DNA from 2 places in the Paenibacillus sp. FSL L8-0502 genome. Region 1 is predicted to be linked to the other one. Evidence: riboswitches for the same ligand, from Rfam matches in the RefSeq annotation. Region 1 holds a riboswitch; the other holds the start of a gene.
The links. Region 1 has a riboswitch for cyclic di-AMP ahead of NSQ57_RS00140 (3D domain-containing protein). Riboswitches for the same ligand answer to the same signal wherever they lie in the genome.
Positions count from the first base shown of each region.

Region 2: linked by a shared signal. The riboswitch ahead of NSQ57_RS13325 (3D domain-containing protein) and the one ahead of NSQ57_RS00140 (3D domain-containing protein) in region 1 are both predicted to bind cyclic di-AMP.

Region 1 is NZ_CP151958.1:25,640-33,653, reverse strand. It holds gene yabG (sporulation peptidase YabG) at 1-343, opposite strand, end outside; gene rsmA (16S rRNA (adenine(1518)-N(6)/adenine(1519)-N(6))-dimethyltransferase RsmA) at 399-1,283, opposite strand; gene rnmV (ribonuclease M5) at 1,291-1,836, opposite strand; gene NSQ57_RS00140 (3D domain-containing protein) at 1,983-3,131, opposite strand; cyclic di-AMP (ydaO/yuaA leader) riboswitch at 3,403-3,685, opposite strand; gene NSQ57_RS00135 (TatD family hydrolase) at 3,887-4,657, opposite strand; gene NSQ57_RS00130 (HD domain-containing protein) at 4,700-5,983, opposite strand; gene NSQ57_RS00125 (AbrB/MazE/SpoVT family DNA-binding domain-containing protein) at 6,315-6,569, shown strand; gene rsmI (16S rRNA (cytidine(1402)-2'-O)-methyltransferase) at 6,694-7,575, opposite strand; gene NSQ57_RS00115 (tRNA1(Val) (adenine(37)-N6)-methyltransferase) at 7,572-8,014, opposite strand, start outside.
Region 2 is NZ_CP151958.1:3,134,428-3,142,441, forward strand. It holds gene NSQ57_RS13295 (DUF4247 domain-containing protein) at 1-384, opposite strand, end outside; gene NSQ57_RS13300 (DUF4178 domain-containing protein) at 398-904, opposite strand; gene NSQ57_RS13305 (DUF350 domain-containing protein) at 929-1,336, opposite strand; gene NSQ57_RS13310 (PspA/IM30 family protein) at 1,468-2,136, opposite strand; gene NSQ57_RS13315 (NADH:flavin oxidoreductase/NADH oxidase) at 2,225-3,247, opposite strand; gene NSQ57_RS13320 (polysaccharide deacetylase family protein) at 3,553-4,359, shown strand; gene NSQ57_RS13325 (3D domain-containing protein) at 4,553-5,221, opposite strand; cyclic di-AMP (ydaO/yuaA leader) riboswitch at 5,228-5,396, opposite strand; gene NSQ57_RS13330 (amino acid ABC transporter ATP-binding protein) at 5,627-6,349, opposite strand; gene NSQ57_RS13335 (ABC transporter substrate-binding protein/permease) at 6,336-7,799, opposite strand; gene NSQ57_RS13340 (M20 family metallopeptidase) at 7,948-8,014, shown strand, end outside.

The DNA of each region.
Region 1 (8,014 bases):
AGCCGGGATCTCCATCCAGATGAAGAACCTTTCCCGGCATTTCAAAATACGTTGACTCGACTGGATCACTCCAGTCCCCAACCAGAGCTGCCTGACTACGAGCAGCTTGCTGCTGGCGTGCCCGTTGCAACAGATTAAGAGACTCACCAGCCTTAATGTGAGCCTGCTGAGTCTTACCGCTAATCTGGTCTGCAGGCACTCTGACCAGATCGTTCACCGGGGAATCGGCCAGCAACCGAAATTCTATTCCCTTAATGATCGCTTTATCCCGCTGGATGTCCTCAACGCGAAACGTGACATCTCCGCCGTACGATTTCCGAACGACCAAGTCTCCTAAACTCATCACACTGTATCACCCCTCGTATATCGTATGGGTGAATGCACAGTTTGGTTCCAGCTTAGGATATACCTGCTTCCACCAGAACAGCACTGAGACGCGCAAATTCCTCAATACTTAGCGTTTCTCCTCGACGGGAGGGTTCAATACCAGCTTGTTGCAACAACGGCTCCAACGTGTCCTTGTTCTCTTTGGTGAAGAATCGGCTTTTTAAGTTATTGGAGATGGTTTTACGACGCTGGGCAAAAGCAGCATGAACCACTTCAAAGAAGTGCTTCTCATCCACCACTTCCACCGGAGGGGCTTCCCGTACACGCAACCGAATGACTGCAGACTCCACATTTGGCTGGGGAATAAATACTGTATTCGGTACAATACAGACTAATTCAGGTTCGCTGTAATATTGTACTGCAATGCTCAGACTGCCGTAATCCTTCGTTCCAGGAGACGCAGCCATACGCTCAGCCACTTCTTTTTGGATCATAACGACGATATTCTCCAAAGGGAGCTTGTCCTCAAGTAGCCTCATCAGAATCGGTGTAGTAACGTAATACGGCAGATTAGCCACGACACTTACTTTACTCACGTCTGCAAAATCAGCTGCAAATACCTCGCGTAAATCCAGCTTCAGCACGTCTCCATGACGTACCTTCACATGCTCATAAGGGGCCAACACTTCTTCGAGAATTGGCAGTAGCCGCTGGTCAATCTCGACAGCGGTAACTACCTTGGCCGATTGCGCCAGCTTCTCAGTCAAAGCGCCAATCCCAGGACCAATCTCAAGTGCGCCCTTCGTCTCATCCAATCCGGCAGCATTCACAATCTTATTGAGAATATTTTGATCAATCAGGAAATTTTGTCCCAAACTCTTTTTGAACGAAAAACCGTGCCGTTGAATAATTTCCTTCGTACGCCGCGGTGTTGCTATATCTTGAATCCCTGTCATACGAATATCACAATCCTTCACTTTCAATTTGTGCCAGCGCTCCGGCAAATTCCTCGCGGCTGATCTGAAATACAGAGAGCCGTTTATGTAGCTGCTTTCCGTTACAATAACCAATACCCAGCACATTCCCTAAGGCCATACGGCGTGCAGCAGCATTGGGGTGGGTGATAAGTCCAGCATCAATCAGGTCCGCCCACTCAATCAGCGGGTCGGCGCCTTCTACTGTCGTATGAACCCGTGCGAGAGCGTGTCTGATCGCTTCCGGTGAGGCATTCTCCACACCAATATCTCCTTTGCGCGTCGCTTCTGCCTCGGGTATAAAGGCCTGCTTGCAGCCGGGTACCTTGGAAGCGATAATCTTACGGATGCGCTCCCCTGCATGATCGGGATCGGTTAAAATGATGACCCCCCGCCGCTCCTGCGCCAATGCAATTTTACGCAGCGTCATTTTATTAATGGCTGAGCCGCCAGTTTCTATTGTATCCGCTTCAACAGCGCGGCGAATGGCCACCGTATCATCCCGGCCCTCTACCACGATCACTTCCTTGATCATTTGCATTTCCCTCCACTGCTACACAGCAAGCTATATTTATCTTTCCCTGCTTTTGAAAACAAAATAAGAAGAGGATATCCTCTTCTTAGCATGGCATAACTATGTTGTTAATACTATCGCATTGCCCTCAACATACACAACCTGTTTTAGTTGATTTCAGGCTTTACCGGTCCGATAACATATACGGTTTTACCGTGCTTACGACCAAATTGGTTGGCTCGGCTCAAACTCTCATAATACACATCGATTTTGTGGCCTTTAATCGCGCCACCGGTATCCTCCGCACGGCGGAAGCCCACCCCTTCGATATACACCCACCAGCCGATTGGAATTATACTCGGATCGACAGCGATGGTGCGGCCTTCCGTCACGCGCGTGCCGGATGCAGTACGTGTACCGATACCTGGCTCCTGTGAGGAATACGCCGTCATGGAGACATTTTGTAAAACTTTGCTATATTTAAAATTGACGCCTGCTTTACGGACAGCACTGCCCGAACTAACCGTTGTTGTCTTAACCGCATCATTGGGACCGACGGAAGCAGCAAGAACGACCGGCTTTTTCTTCGTTCCTACCGCAATAACCTTATCCACACGGTTCTGTGCAACTTCCTTGTTAACCAGCTGTTTGGATACCAACTTTCCATCATGATATACCTTTTGAACGTGCTGGACTACCACACCCGATTTGCCGCTTTGAATGACCCGATTATCGCCTTTATAAAGACTCGGATCGGCCGTTTTGATGACCTGATAAGGCACCTGTTTTTTCTGTTCGACCTGCTGTTTCTTCACACGGACGATTTTTATGTCCATGTTAGACGAAACAGAGGCATCCAACGCAGGATAAACTTTATCCGTTGACGATAATTTATAGCCCGAGGTACGAATGGCACCTTCTACTGTATTTTCTGTTGTGTACAGCTTTTTCGTCTCATTGCCTGAAGATACTTTAACTTGATTGGCACGTTTAATGACTACGCGGTCCCCATCCTGTACTGCTCCATTTAGCGGCATAGAAATTGTATCATGCGGCTGAAGTGAAATGGAATGCTCGCTCAGCAAATCTTGAAGCTTGGATTCCCGGGTTTCTACCGCAGATGCCTTGCCATCAATGACAAAAAAGACTTGTTTTTTAGATTGCGTGTACATCAGAATTGAAATCATAATCGTTAGCGCGATTAGAAAAATAGCAACCAAAGCAGCCTGGCGCACATTCTCTTGCTTCCAACGCAATACGTAAGACATGCTGGATGAGCGTGACTCATGGGTCTCCTCTTTTTGGAAAATGCCCATTTCCTCCGTCCTCCTTACATAGCCCGCCGTCTGGAGTAAGACATAGTTGAGATTTGACGTGACTATAACAGATTTTCTACAAGACAAGCCCAAACTGCGACTGTCCTGCACCATGTACCCGTCTTCGCGGCATGCTGTCCTCCCCTGTTTAACCACAGTATGATGACAGATTTTCTTTTATTCACAACAAAAAAAGCCAAAGAAAGAGACTAGAGAGCTCTTTCGTGGCTTCCGGCATGTGTGAATATGCGGGAAAACTCATGCACGAGATGGCTTCTCTCTTGTTACGCTTACGGGGTTAGCTGTCGGGTTCGGACGTAGAGAGTCGCCCTAGCTTGGGTCAACCGCTCATGGCGGTCGCCTTCACATTCACCCCGAAGACCCAGAAAGAAATCGAAATACGGCTCCTCCACCTGTTCAATCCCATCCGGGAAAAGAAATTAGGTCGAGCCGGCTGGCGGAAGGGACGTTCCCTTCTTGCACATACGCCGGACGTACTGTAAGCCATATCGGTTCCCCCGTTCCCTGTAAAAGGGACTCAGCGAGACTGGTTCATGAAATGACTTGTTGATGTTTACATTCAAACAACAATTCACTGAAAAGATGATATCCTGTTTCTATGCATGTTGTAAAGCAGGTTTCAAGTACATTTTTCAAAATATTCGGTTAAAATATTGTAATATTCTCGAGTTTCCTGCAACAAATTCATGATTAGCTTCGTCTATCTCTTTATTTTGATCGATTTCTTCGCTTTTTTATTGAATGTCAAATCGTTCCAAGGCATTTTGGGTCGTTATTGACACTAATTCCTCCACTGTAATCCCCTTAATTTGGGCTGCAGCCTCTGCTACCAGTCTCACATGCGCAGACTCATTTCGCTTCCCGCGAAACGGATGCGGCGTCAGGTAGGGCGCGTCCGTTTCAATGAGCAGACGGTCCAGTGGCACCTGTGCCAGCACCTCTTTTGGCTGCTTGGCATTTTTAAACGTAATAGGACCACCGAAGGAAAGGTGAAATCCCATATCCAGCACCATTTGGGCTGTCTCCCAGCTCCCAGAAAAGGAGTGCATGACTCCGCCAATCTCACTCGCTTTTTCCTCACGCAAAATCTTAACAATATCTTCATGGGCATCCCGGTTATGAATAACAATGGGCATTTTGAGCTCACGAGCCAGACCAATTTGATTTCGAAACACCCGATGCTGAACATCCTTCGGTGATGTATCCCAATAATAATCCAGACCGATCTCTCCGATGGCTACGACCTTCTTATGACTGCATAACGATGCAATCCATTCTAAATCTCCCTCTTGCATTGTAATCGCATCCTGCGGGTGCCATCCAACTGCCGCATAAATAAAATCATACGTCTCGGCCAATTTCATGGTGGATGGAATGGTCTCACGATTAAATCCGATATTGATCATCCGCGTTACTCCTGATTCGACAGCACGTGCTATAACTTCTTCACGATCTTCGTCAAATTGTGGCGCATCCAAGTGAGTATGAGTGTCGAACAAATCCAAGGTTTACATCTCCTTTTTTTACTTACATTTCTATATAGTTGTCTATTCTTTGACAAAATAATTCCTTATTTCGGCAGGAAGCCTGTCTTTTACCGCGTTCAATTTATTCTGGGGAAAATACATATGATATTTCCCTCGGTGAATACCACTTATGGAGCGCACAATTTCCGAAACTTCGGATATTTCACTCACCTCGCCCTGACGTCCAAGCAGTAAAATCTGGTTGTCCGTCGAGCCACCCTGCCGAAACACATCATAAGGAAGATCCGTCGGAAAATCAATTTCAAAATCATATTCAGGGTGCAAACCAGCCTCTTCCAAAGCTTTCCGAATACTGTCAATGGTATCTGTATCCATATTTTCAATCTCTACATATTTATACAATCTACGGTCCATAAAGCGGCTGCTCAAATCACTTAAAATTTCGTCCTTTTCTCGTTTCCACTGGCTAAATACGGTCTGAATTAATGACTCATCGAGCATCAGATATTGCTCTACTGTAAGCTCTCCTTTCAACAGATCCGGCAGCGGGTCCAGCAGAAAACCAAACTCATATCCGTTTTTAAACAATTCCTTTGCTCGCTTGAAAATTTTACGTAAAAGGATCTCCGAGCTGCGTGTTACAGGATGAAAATAAATTTGCCAATACATCTGATAGCGTGACATTAAATAATCCTCTACTGCATGCATGCCTGATTCCTTCACAACAATTCTCCCATTATGAGGACGCAACAGTCGTAAAATACGATCCAAATCAATCGTGCCGTAGTTGACACCTGTCGAATGAGCATCCCGCAACAAATAATCCATACGATCGGCATCTAGCGGACTGGTCACCAAGTTAACAACAATCGGCTTATCATACGTTTTGGCTATAACCGCAGCCACCTTTTGTGGAAGCTTCTCGTCAACTTGCCGTAGCACGGCGTTGATCTTCGTGTCTCCCAGTACAATGCGGCATGTCCAATCCTCATGGTTCATATGAAAGGCTTCCTCAATTGAATGTGAAAATGGGCCATGCCCCACATCATGCAATAGAGCTGCACACAGAGCAACCAACCTTTCCTCTTTCGGCCAATCTGGGAAATCTCCACGTTCAAATTGAGAAATAATACTTCTCGTAATCTCATATACGCCCAATGAATGTGAAAAACGGCTATGCTCCGCTCCATGAAACGTAAGATACGATGTGCCTAACTGCCGTATGCGGCGTAAACGTTGGAACTCCGGCGTGTTGATCAACCGCCATATCACAGTATCCTGAACATGAATGTAATTATGTACCGGGTCTTTAAATACTTTTTCTTCACTGAGTGGCTGGTGCAAGATATCAGCTCCTTTAATATTCGGAATAATGGATTAAAATACAATAAAATCCTAAAGCATTTCCCTCATTCGACATTCTTTGTCGTAATATGTCGAATTATAGTTTTTCGACATTTCCAAATCGACAAATTGAATAAATCATCAATAAGATAAGGCAATGCACATGAGTAAAGCTCTTTAATCTAAATACTTTTGCATAATCAGACTGTTACTACATTTTTTAGGTTGACTGTTTTGGGAATCGTTGGTATAGTAAATATCAGAAAAGAGAAAATTTTGTCGAATCATGACACTTATATTATTTTAAACGGCGAGAGGAGCCTGATTTATTATGATGAAATCCACTGGTATTGTAAGAAAAGTCGACGAGCTCGGACGTGTTGTTATTCCAATCGAATTGCGCCGTACCCTGGGAATCGGGGAAAAAGACGCGTTGGAAATTTATGTTGATGGCGAACGCATCATGCTTAAAAAATACGAGCCTGCTTGTATCTTCTGCGGTAATGCTGAGAACGTAATTTACTTCAAAGGGAAAATTGTTTGCCAAGATTGCATTTCTGAAATCCCAACACCTGTGACAAACTGAGAATTTTAGTATATAATAGACTTATCAGATATTGTTAATTCTAACCTTTTTCATATACACTCCTTGTTGCCTTCCACGGTTTGAACCCAACCGTTGGAAGGCCCTTTTTTGTTTAGGCAGATATTCATAAGAGTGCGTTGTAAACATCTCTCTTGGAGATTGCACGATCTGTGGCTGTACGCTTCATTGCGTCCTTGCGTGTAAGTCCCTCTTGCTCGTAATGTGCGACGTGGGACTCCAAAGATAAGGACTGCCACCATGCCTGACGTTCCTGTTCTTCTTCCTCTTCGTCTTTTCCTTCAACCACTAGACAATACTCACCAATCGGTGGATTTTCCTCTAGTTTAGCAAGGCATTGCTCCACGGTTCCTCGTACCCATTCCTCATGCAGCTTGGTCAGCTCACGCGCAAGCACCACTTTGCGTGAACCTAATGTTTCCTTCAACACCATCAATGTCTTCACAATACGATGAGGCGATTCATAAAAAATAATTGTGCCGTGAGATACCTGAAACGATAGCAACAGCTTCTCCAGGTCCTTTTTCTCCCGTGGTGGAAAACCAGCGAAGGTGAACCTTTCTGTATCCAGTCCTGAGGCAATTAAAGCAGATAGTGCCGCATTCGCTCCTGGGATGGGGATGACGCTAATTCCCGCTTCCAGTGCCAGCTTGACCAGATCCGAACCAGGGTCAGAAATGGCCGGTAGACCTGCATCGCTAACCAGCGCCAAGTTTTTCCCTTCTATTATGTAACGTATCAGTTCAGGCCCACTGGCAACCTTATTATGTTCATGATAACTAAAGAGCATATCCGGTGTGATTTCGAAATGAGTGAGCAGTTTACGTGTCTGCCGCGTATCTTCGGCAGCGATAATACTACACGACTTTAAGGTGTTAATTGCCCTAAAGGTCATATCTTCCAGATTCCCAATAGGTGTTGCAACAAGATACAATTTTCCCCGTTCTTCTTCGCTGTTACTAAAGCTTTTTTGTACAGCTGCTTTCACACAGAATCCCCCTTGCTTACTTCTCCATAGATATCTCTTATCTCCTGAGTATAATTCCCATTTTCCTGATATACAATGAGCGGAGGCAACAAACGAACCTCGGGTTTACCGTCACGTAATGCTTCAACCAGTACCATATTGGCTTCCATATGAACTCGTGGGTGAACAAAACGTATTCTTTTGGGTTCCAAACTATGTTTACGCATCAAGGTTATAATCTCGCCCAGCCGCTGCGGGCGATGAACCATGGATACTTTCCCCCCATTACGGACAAGCCGGGTGGATGCCTGAATGACTTCTTCCAGTGTGCAGTTCACTTCATGACGGGCAATTGCCTGGTGAGGATTCAGCTTGATATCGCTACCATTTAGCGGCATATAGGGGGGATTCACGGTAATCGCATCATAAACACCATGTCCCGTGATGTGAACCAGCTCAC
Region 2 (8,014 bases), 2.7 Mb from region 1:
TGCGGTTAAGTATCCTTTTAAAAAGCTTGAACTGTAATTTTGTTCTACATACTTTTTACTGTCAATTTCAATGAGTGTATCTTCCTTCTTAGCTGGATCTTGCTGCAAATGGTACCACTCATCGCTATATACCAGAAACATCCGCTCATTGCTCTGCGGTGACATTTGTTCCGGTGTACGCTGTTCTTTCAATTCCTCCGCTACTTCCGGGACTGTCTTGCCAGCTGCCCGGTATACATACGAGGTTGAATTTCCGCTGCCACTAACCGATTCCAGCGGATACGTATCCTTTACACTTGGCGCGCCGCAACCGCTTAACACGGATACGAACAAGCTCAGCGCCACAAAGACCTTTAATGCATACTGCCAGGTGCGTTTGCTCATGTGTAACCCTCTCCTAGCTTGCCCGAATAACCTTGACGTCTCCGGTAATCACTTCTTCTCCTTCATAAAGCATAAAGCGACCGTCCTGCCACTCTACCCGCAACAAATGGTAATTATCAGACTGGTACTGCCAAACATGCTGCTCTCCACCCTGTCGGAAAGGAGCACGGCCCATGACGGTAACTTGCCCAGAATATTGCTCCTCCAAATGATACGTTGTATCATCCAGCTCTAAAATGGTCGGCACTTCCTCAGGGTTGTCAAGTCTGCCGTCGATGGCCTGATATAGTCCGAATTGCAGTGTTTCCCGTTCCTCTATATGAAGATAACTGATTTGATTACCATCCTGAAGTGTCAAAACAACGGCATTCCGGGCACGATTATGTACACGACCTACCACTTCATAGGTGACAAGCGAAACTTCACAGATATCACCTGGATTTAAGTGAAGCATGCTTTTCTCTGCTTTTGGCGGCTCCGGCTTAGCAAATAGATTTGAAATTCGTTTCCAAACACCCATGGTTATATTCCTGCCTTTCTTAGCCTAGAAGCATGCTGTAATGATCAAGGCGCCAACCAGATGCAGCGCTCCTGAAAACAGGCCGAAACCAATTTTACCTTCCTGTGTACCTTTATCCAGATCAAACTGGGCCCAGTACCGCAACAGCAGACGTACAATAACTTCCAAAACAAGCAGGATGACAAAAGCGATCACAGAATACACAAGCGCTTCGAGCAAATTATTAGCTGTAGCGATAGAGCCTGACAAAATATAGCCTTGTGCAACCAGCTTCATAATCATTCGTACCGTTACGGCCATATTTCCAGCTTTCACTTCGGCAAAATCCTTATACTTCGTGAATAAAGAGTCGACATACATTAATGCGAAGATCAAAATAGCTCCCGCACCAGTCCATACAAGCATTGCTTTCATCGTTTCTAAAAAATGCATTTCATACCATCCTCCACATCTTCTTGACCTTCATATAATGTTTTACGCCTGCGGGCAGGGAAAAGCGAAGGAGAAAACGTTTCTCCTTCGCTTCCTGAGCAATCAAACTTGGCGGCACTGCTTAAATGTTCTTATTTATTTTCGTATTGCTTCAACAAAGCGGCAAGCTCATCGTCCACGGCGCTTTTCTTATCCAGCTCTTTGAACTCCTCATCCAACGATTTTTCCTTAGAAGACATTTCGTTGCTCGCTTCGGCACGTGCTTCTGCTTGCAGCATTTTTTCCTCCATACGCTTCAATCCGGCAGTTGCCGTATCAGAGCTAAAACCGTTCATAGCTTTGTTAATTTCAGTTTGCGCTTTAGCTGCGTTATAACGGGCAACCAGTGTCTCGCGCTTGTTTTTCATTTCTGTCAGCTGTCTGCGCATTTCATCCAGCTTGCCACGCAGGTTATCGGCCGCAGCTTTGTTCTGTTCGTAACCAGCTTTGAACTCGTTCATTTTTTGTTCAGCAGATTTCTTTTCTTCCAGCGCGCGACGGGCCAGATCTACATTTTGTGCTTTTGCAGCGGTATGTGCCTGTTCTTCGCGTTTCTTTACCAAAGCAGCCTGTTCTTCGTATTGCTGTTTGAATCTCTTTTCAATAGCAATTTGAGCGGCTACCGCTTTCTCTGCATCTTCCAGGTCCTCTTGCATATCACGAATGTATTGGTCCGTCATTTTAACTGGATCTTCTGCCTTGTCAATAATGGCGTTAATGTTGGACATCGTAAGATCTCTTAATCGTTTGAAAATAGACATGTGAAGTTCCTCCTAGAGTTGAATGCTTAAATTTTAAGCTCTGTACACATGTTTACGCAAGCTTTGCAAAGAGGGTTTCAAAAATTATCTAAAAGCCGCGCAAGTAAGGCTCTGGGATGTCGGCCTGTACTTTTAGCTCCCGCGATGCATGCAACGCCCAATAGGGATCACGCAGCATGGCGCGGCCTATTGCTACCAGATCAGCTTCTTTTTGCTGAACAACCCGACGGGCGTCTTCATAATCATCCAGTAATCCAACAGCAATTACAGGTACATTCAGCTTTTCACGGACGGTATGAGCTAAATCCACCTGATAGCCAGCACGCGCAGACGGCCCTCCGCCAGAACCAATTGGACCCTCGCCACCAGAAGAGATATGGAAAATGTCCACACCTGCATCACGATATCGTTCCCCTACACCTGTTATGTATTCCACATTATATCCATCTTCGACGTATTCTTTGGCAGATATCCGCATAAGCACAGGCATATCAGCAGGAAGAACCTCTTTAACAGCATGTATGACCTCAACACCGAACAGTGACAGATCCTGGCCATATTCATCTTCTCTCGTATTTGTTAAAGGCGAATGAAATTGATGGATCAGATAGCCGTGAGCGCCATGTATCTCAACCGTATCAAAACCGGCTTCCACCGCGCGGCGCGCGCCTTCTTTGTATGCCTGAACCAGTTCCCTGACTTCTGCTGTCTTTAAGGCGTGCGGCTTTTTAAGGCGTTCGCTAAAAGGAATCGAAGAAGGACCCACAGGTTGCTCAGCATCTTCGGCCTTGCGTCCAGCGTGGCCTAGTTGAATGCCAATTTTGGCACCATACTTGTGAACTTCCTCTACAATCTTACGATATGCAGGAATATGTTCGTCACTCCAAATACCTAAATCACGATCCGTAATACGTCCATCAGGATGAACCGCTGTCATTTCCACAATAATAAGACCAGCACCTCCTACTGCTCGGCTCACATAATGGACATGATGCCAATCCGTCGGATTTCCATCCTCGGCCTCCACACTGAATTGGCACATCGGGGGCATAACAATCCGATTTTTTAAAGAAAGCCCCTTTAATTGATAAGGAGTAAACAAGTCGGTCACTTTTATCCTTCCTTCCTTCAATTCCATGTCTGTATAATTATGAATTGCAACCCCATTATACACCAGCTGTCACGGGATACCGAATCCGTTGTAAGGCTAAAACTTGCGAAAATGCTCTTGTTTTCGGTCATGTTTAAGAGAATATGTACGTTTAGCTCCATCATCTTCATTGATAATCATTTCATCGCGAACTTCTTTCCAGACGTTTATGAGCCTAACTTGGTAACCAGCATATTTTTAATAGGACAGGTACATAATAGTCGAGAGCACCACTAGGTACCACTGCACGAAAAGGGGGGATACATATGCCGTACAGGGGAGTGTTGCCATGCTTGGCACTGTTACTAGCATTTTCAAGTTTACCCGTTCACGCGGATGCGCCTCCCAAGATCGGAACGCCCCATCCCAAGGAAGCAGCTGTTGCTTCTTCTGTACATCTGAGTACAGATCGAGCTACTCCTACATTAGCAATGTTGCGTAAAAAACATGCGGACATTTTTAAAATGTGCGGCCCACACACCCGCCAAATTGCCTTAACCTTTGATGATGTGCCCGATTCTAGGTATACGCCGCAGGTTTTGGACGTATTACACGCCAACGGCATCAAAGCCACCTTTTTCATCGTCGGTCACCGTGCGGAAAAGCATCCGGGGATTATACGTCGTATTATCCGTGAAGGCCATGCTATAGGAAATCATTCCTATACTCATCCGGATTTTAGGAAGGCTACACCAGAACGCTTTCGCAACCAGATTACAAAAACAGAACGTATTTTACAAGCCAGCGCAGGTTTTCGCCCCAAGTTGATTCGTCCACCCTACGGTGAAATTACAGAGCCTCAAATAAAGTGGGCACGTCGTCATGGCTACATGATTGTCAACTGGAATGTAGACTCTCTCGACTGGAAGGGACTAAGTAAAACACAAATTCAGCGAAATGTGATTCCAGCTACAGGGCCTGGCTCTATTATTTTAATGCACGCTGGTGGAGGTCAAAGTTCCAACTTGCAAGGCACTATCCAAGCTTTGCCGGGTCTAATTCACTCTCTAAAAGCTAAGGGCTACAAATTTGTGACAGTCCCCCGGCTACTCCACACATCGGAACGAAAATAACAGTATGTTTATAATTGAGGTCCAAGCTAAAGCAACGTAAAAAGGCTGTCTTACCAGCAGAAGTATTCTGCTCGTCAAGACAGCCTTTTTACGGATAGGACCTGATAAGAGTCCGACCTAGATATATACGGATATAGGCGTTATGTTTACATAATATATATTATGTTTAATTAAACTGTATATACGTACAATGCTATTTATCAATAACGTACAGCTTCACATTTTGAAATCCAAAGTCGTTCACAAATGATTTGTTGCCTGGAATAAAGATATCAATCCGCTTTCCTGTAATGGCGCTGCCCTGATCGCGAGCGACAGCTACAAAAGAATGATCCGGCAAACCTGGATGGGAGTAGCCTGTAACCAGTACTTTCGTGCCCATCGGAATGACGTTAGGATCTACCGCAATTGTACCTAGTTTAAGCGGATTGCCGTAGTAGTCCACTGCGCCCCATTTACCATTCTCATCGGCTGCGGCAGAATACGCTGAAGCCTTAACGTCAACTATTTTGCTATAGTTGAATGTTTTACCCCAAGCTTCAATCGTTGGCGCCTCATTCGCTGCTGCTTTCTCCGTAAGAAGCTGCGGCTTCGATTCCGAAGCTGCCTTTACACTTTTTTCGCCAGGCACCTTAATTTGCAGACCTGCATATATATTGCTGGAGGCAATGTTTGGGTTAGCCTTTGTTAGCTCGTCTACCGATACTCCATAACGTTGAGCAAGCAAAAAGAAGGTATCGCCCTCTTTGGCAGTGTGAAGCGAGGCAGCATCCGCTATTCCAGCTGTCTGTGCCAACCCTGCAATAGCTGCGGCAAGCACCGCAATTTTCATCGTTTTACCAATATGTTTTAAATGTTTCAAAGATATGTACCTCCTCTTTTATGCCTGCGAAGTTAGCTGTCGGATTCGGACTCAGGAGAAGCCCTATGCTTGTGCAATTCACCCCTAGGCATATTCCTCATCGTCTTATGACGTATCGGAATGGCTGCCGTTGTTACGTCCCCCGCACTTCCCATAGTTTGGGCCAGCATTTCAGCGCTTGTCTAACCGCATGCTGTCCCGGTAAGTTTTGGCTTACTGCATAATATCACAATTTTGTAACCTTATCCGCATGAAAATGTTGGGAACCCTGAACATCATACTACACTCGTTACAATTTTGTCATTAAGAAATCGATATTTGTTACGAAAGTATGGGGAAATGGTGACAAAATAAGAAAAGCCCTCCGTCAACGGAGAGCTCTTTTATGATTAGACCAGCACTTTCTTACAATACTTTGGCAAGAAAATCACGAGTGCGATCATGGCTTGGAGTGCCAAATACCTGGTCTGGTGCACCCTGCTCCACAATTTGACCGTTATCCATAAAGATAATTCGATCGCCTACCTCGCGGGCAAAGCCCATTTCATGCGTTACAATTACCATTGTCATACCGCCTTCGGCGAGCTTCTTCATTACATCCAGAACCTCTCCAACCATTTCAGGGTCCAATGCAGAAGTCGGCTCATCGAACAGCATTACGTGCGGCTGCATGGCCAAAGCACGCGCAATCGCAATACGTTGCTTCTGACCACCGGATAGCTGGTTCGGATAGGTATTCTTCTTATCCTCGAGCCCCACGGTACGCAGGAGTTCTAATGCAATTTTTTCCGCTTCCTTACCTGACTGTTTTCTAACCTGCGTCGGTGCAAGCGTCAGGTTCTGCAACACTGTTTTGTGTGGGAACAGATTAAAATGCTGGAACACCATCCCCATTTTTTCCCGGGTTACATTAATATTATGACCACGAGCTGTAATCGGCTCGCCCTCAAATAAAATCTCCCCATCCGTCGGCTGTTCTAACAGATTCATACAACGCAAAAACGTACTCTTCCCCGAACCGCTGGGACCGATGATAACGACAACTTCTCCTTTGGCGATATCTATATCAATGCCTTTTAAAATCTCATTCTTGCCGAACGATTTACGCAATTGTTTAACGGTGATCACTGGCTCTCAACTTCCTTTCCCATAAACCAAGCAGCTTAGACAAGCTGAATGTCATTACAAAATAAATAGCGGCTGTGATTATGAACGGACTTAATCCTTCGTAGGTAATATTCTTAATGACCTGGGCTTGATACATAATATCCACCATACCAATAGTCGAAATAATGGAGGATTCTTTAATAATTGTAATAAACTCATTACCTATAGCAGGCAAAATAGATTTAAACGCTTGTGGCAAAATGACGTGACGCATAGCTTTGCCTCGTCCCATACCCAATGAGCGTGCGGCCTCCATCTGTCCACGGTCTACTGCCTGGATACCTGCACGGAAAATTTCAGCCAGATATGCCGAGCTATTCAGAGACAATGTGATTATACCGGACTGGAGTGGAGTAAAATTGACACCCAGCGTCAAAGCAATCCCGTAGTGAATGATCATGAGCTGCACCAGCATAGGTGTGCCACGCAGGATCTCCACATATGTGGTACCTAACCACTCAATGATGCGTATACCACTCATCCGCAACAAGGATACGATCAGACCAATGATAAATCCAAACAGTACTCCGAGTGCAGACAGCAACAGAGTGTAACCAATACCCGTAGCGTAAAGACTGCGGTATTTCCAAAAAATATCTACGATGTTATTAGAAGAAACCTGTCGATCTGCCGAGAGTGCACTCGCTTCTGTAGAAAACTTTTCAATCGACCCGTCCGCTTTCAGGCGAGCCAACGTTTTATTTACAGAGGCAAGCAATTCTGCGTTCCCCTTACGTATACCTACAGCAGTTTCTGCTCCGGCATCCTCAGGTATCGCTTTGGCAAGTGTTACGGTCCCATCTAACGTGTACCCTTTAGCAACCGTATCTTCGATCACAACAGCGTTGATACGCTGGGTCCGCAGCTGGAGTACCAGATCGGATATTTTGTCCAGTGAGGTTACAGAGGCATTGGGGACTTTTTGAGCAATTTCTTCCTGAATACTCCCCTTTTGCGCGCCAATCTTCTCGCCTTTCAAAGCAGCCATCGTAGGATATTTGTCTTTATCCTCTGGGCGTACCATAATGACTTGCTTGGAGCGATAATATACATCTGAAAAATCAATGCTTTTTCTACGCTCATCCGTCGGTGTCATACCGGACAGTACCAAGTCTACGCGACCACTTTGCAGAGCAGGTAGCAAAGAGTCAAAACTCATGTCCTCAGGGACCATCTCCGCACCCAAATCTTTGGCGATTTCCTTCGCGATTTCCACATCGAATCCAACAATAGTATCCTTACCGTTAATAACTTTATGAAACTCATACGGCGGAAAGTCGGCACTCATGCCCACTACAAGTTTTTTCTGTGGCTTTGCTTCCGTTCCGTATGCATTGAGCATGGGAAGACCCGTCAACAGCAAGATAACCGCCGTCAAAACCAGGGCGGTAAAACGATATGCCTTTTTCAATCTTTTTTTCTCTCCTTAAATTCTTTATAATAAATAAGATTGTGTCATTATAAATGAATATGCATGATTATGCAATGAATGTTATAGTACAATTTCAGCATACCTAGCGCAGTACCTACATTACAGCTTATATAAAGGAGTTTTCAGCATGAATTTTAAACAGACCATTCAAAAGACAATTGAACAGCATGCCCCACGCTTTAAGGACATTTCGT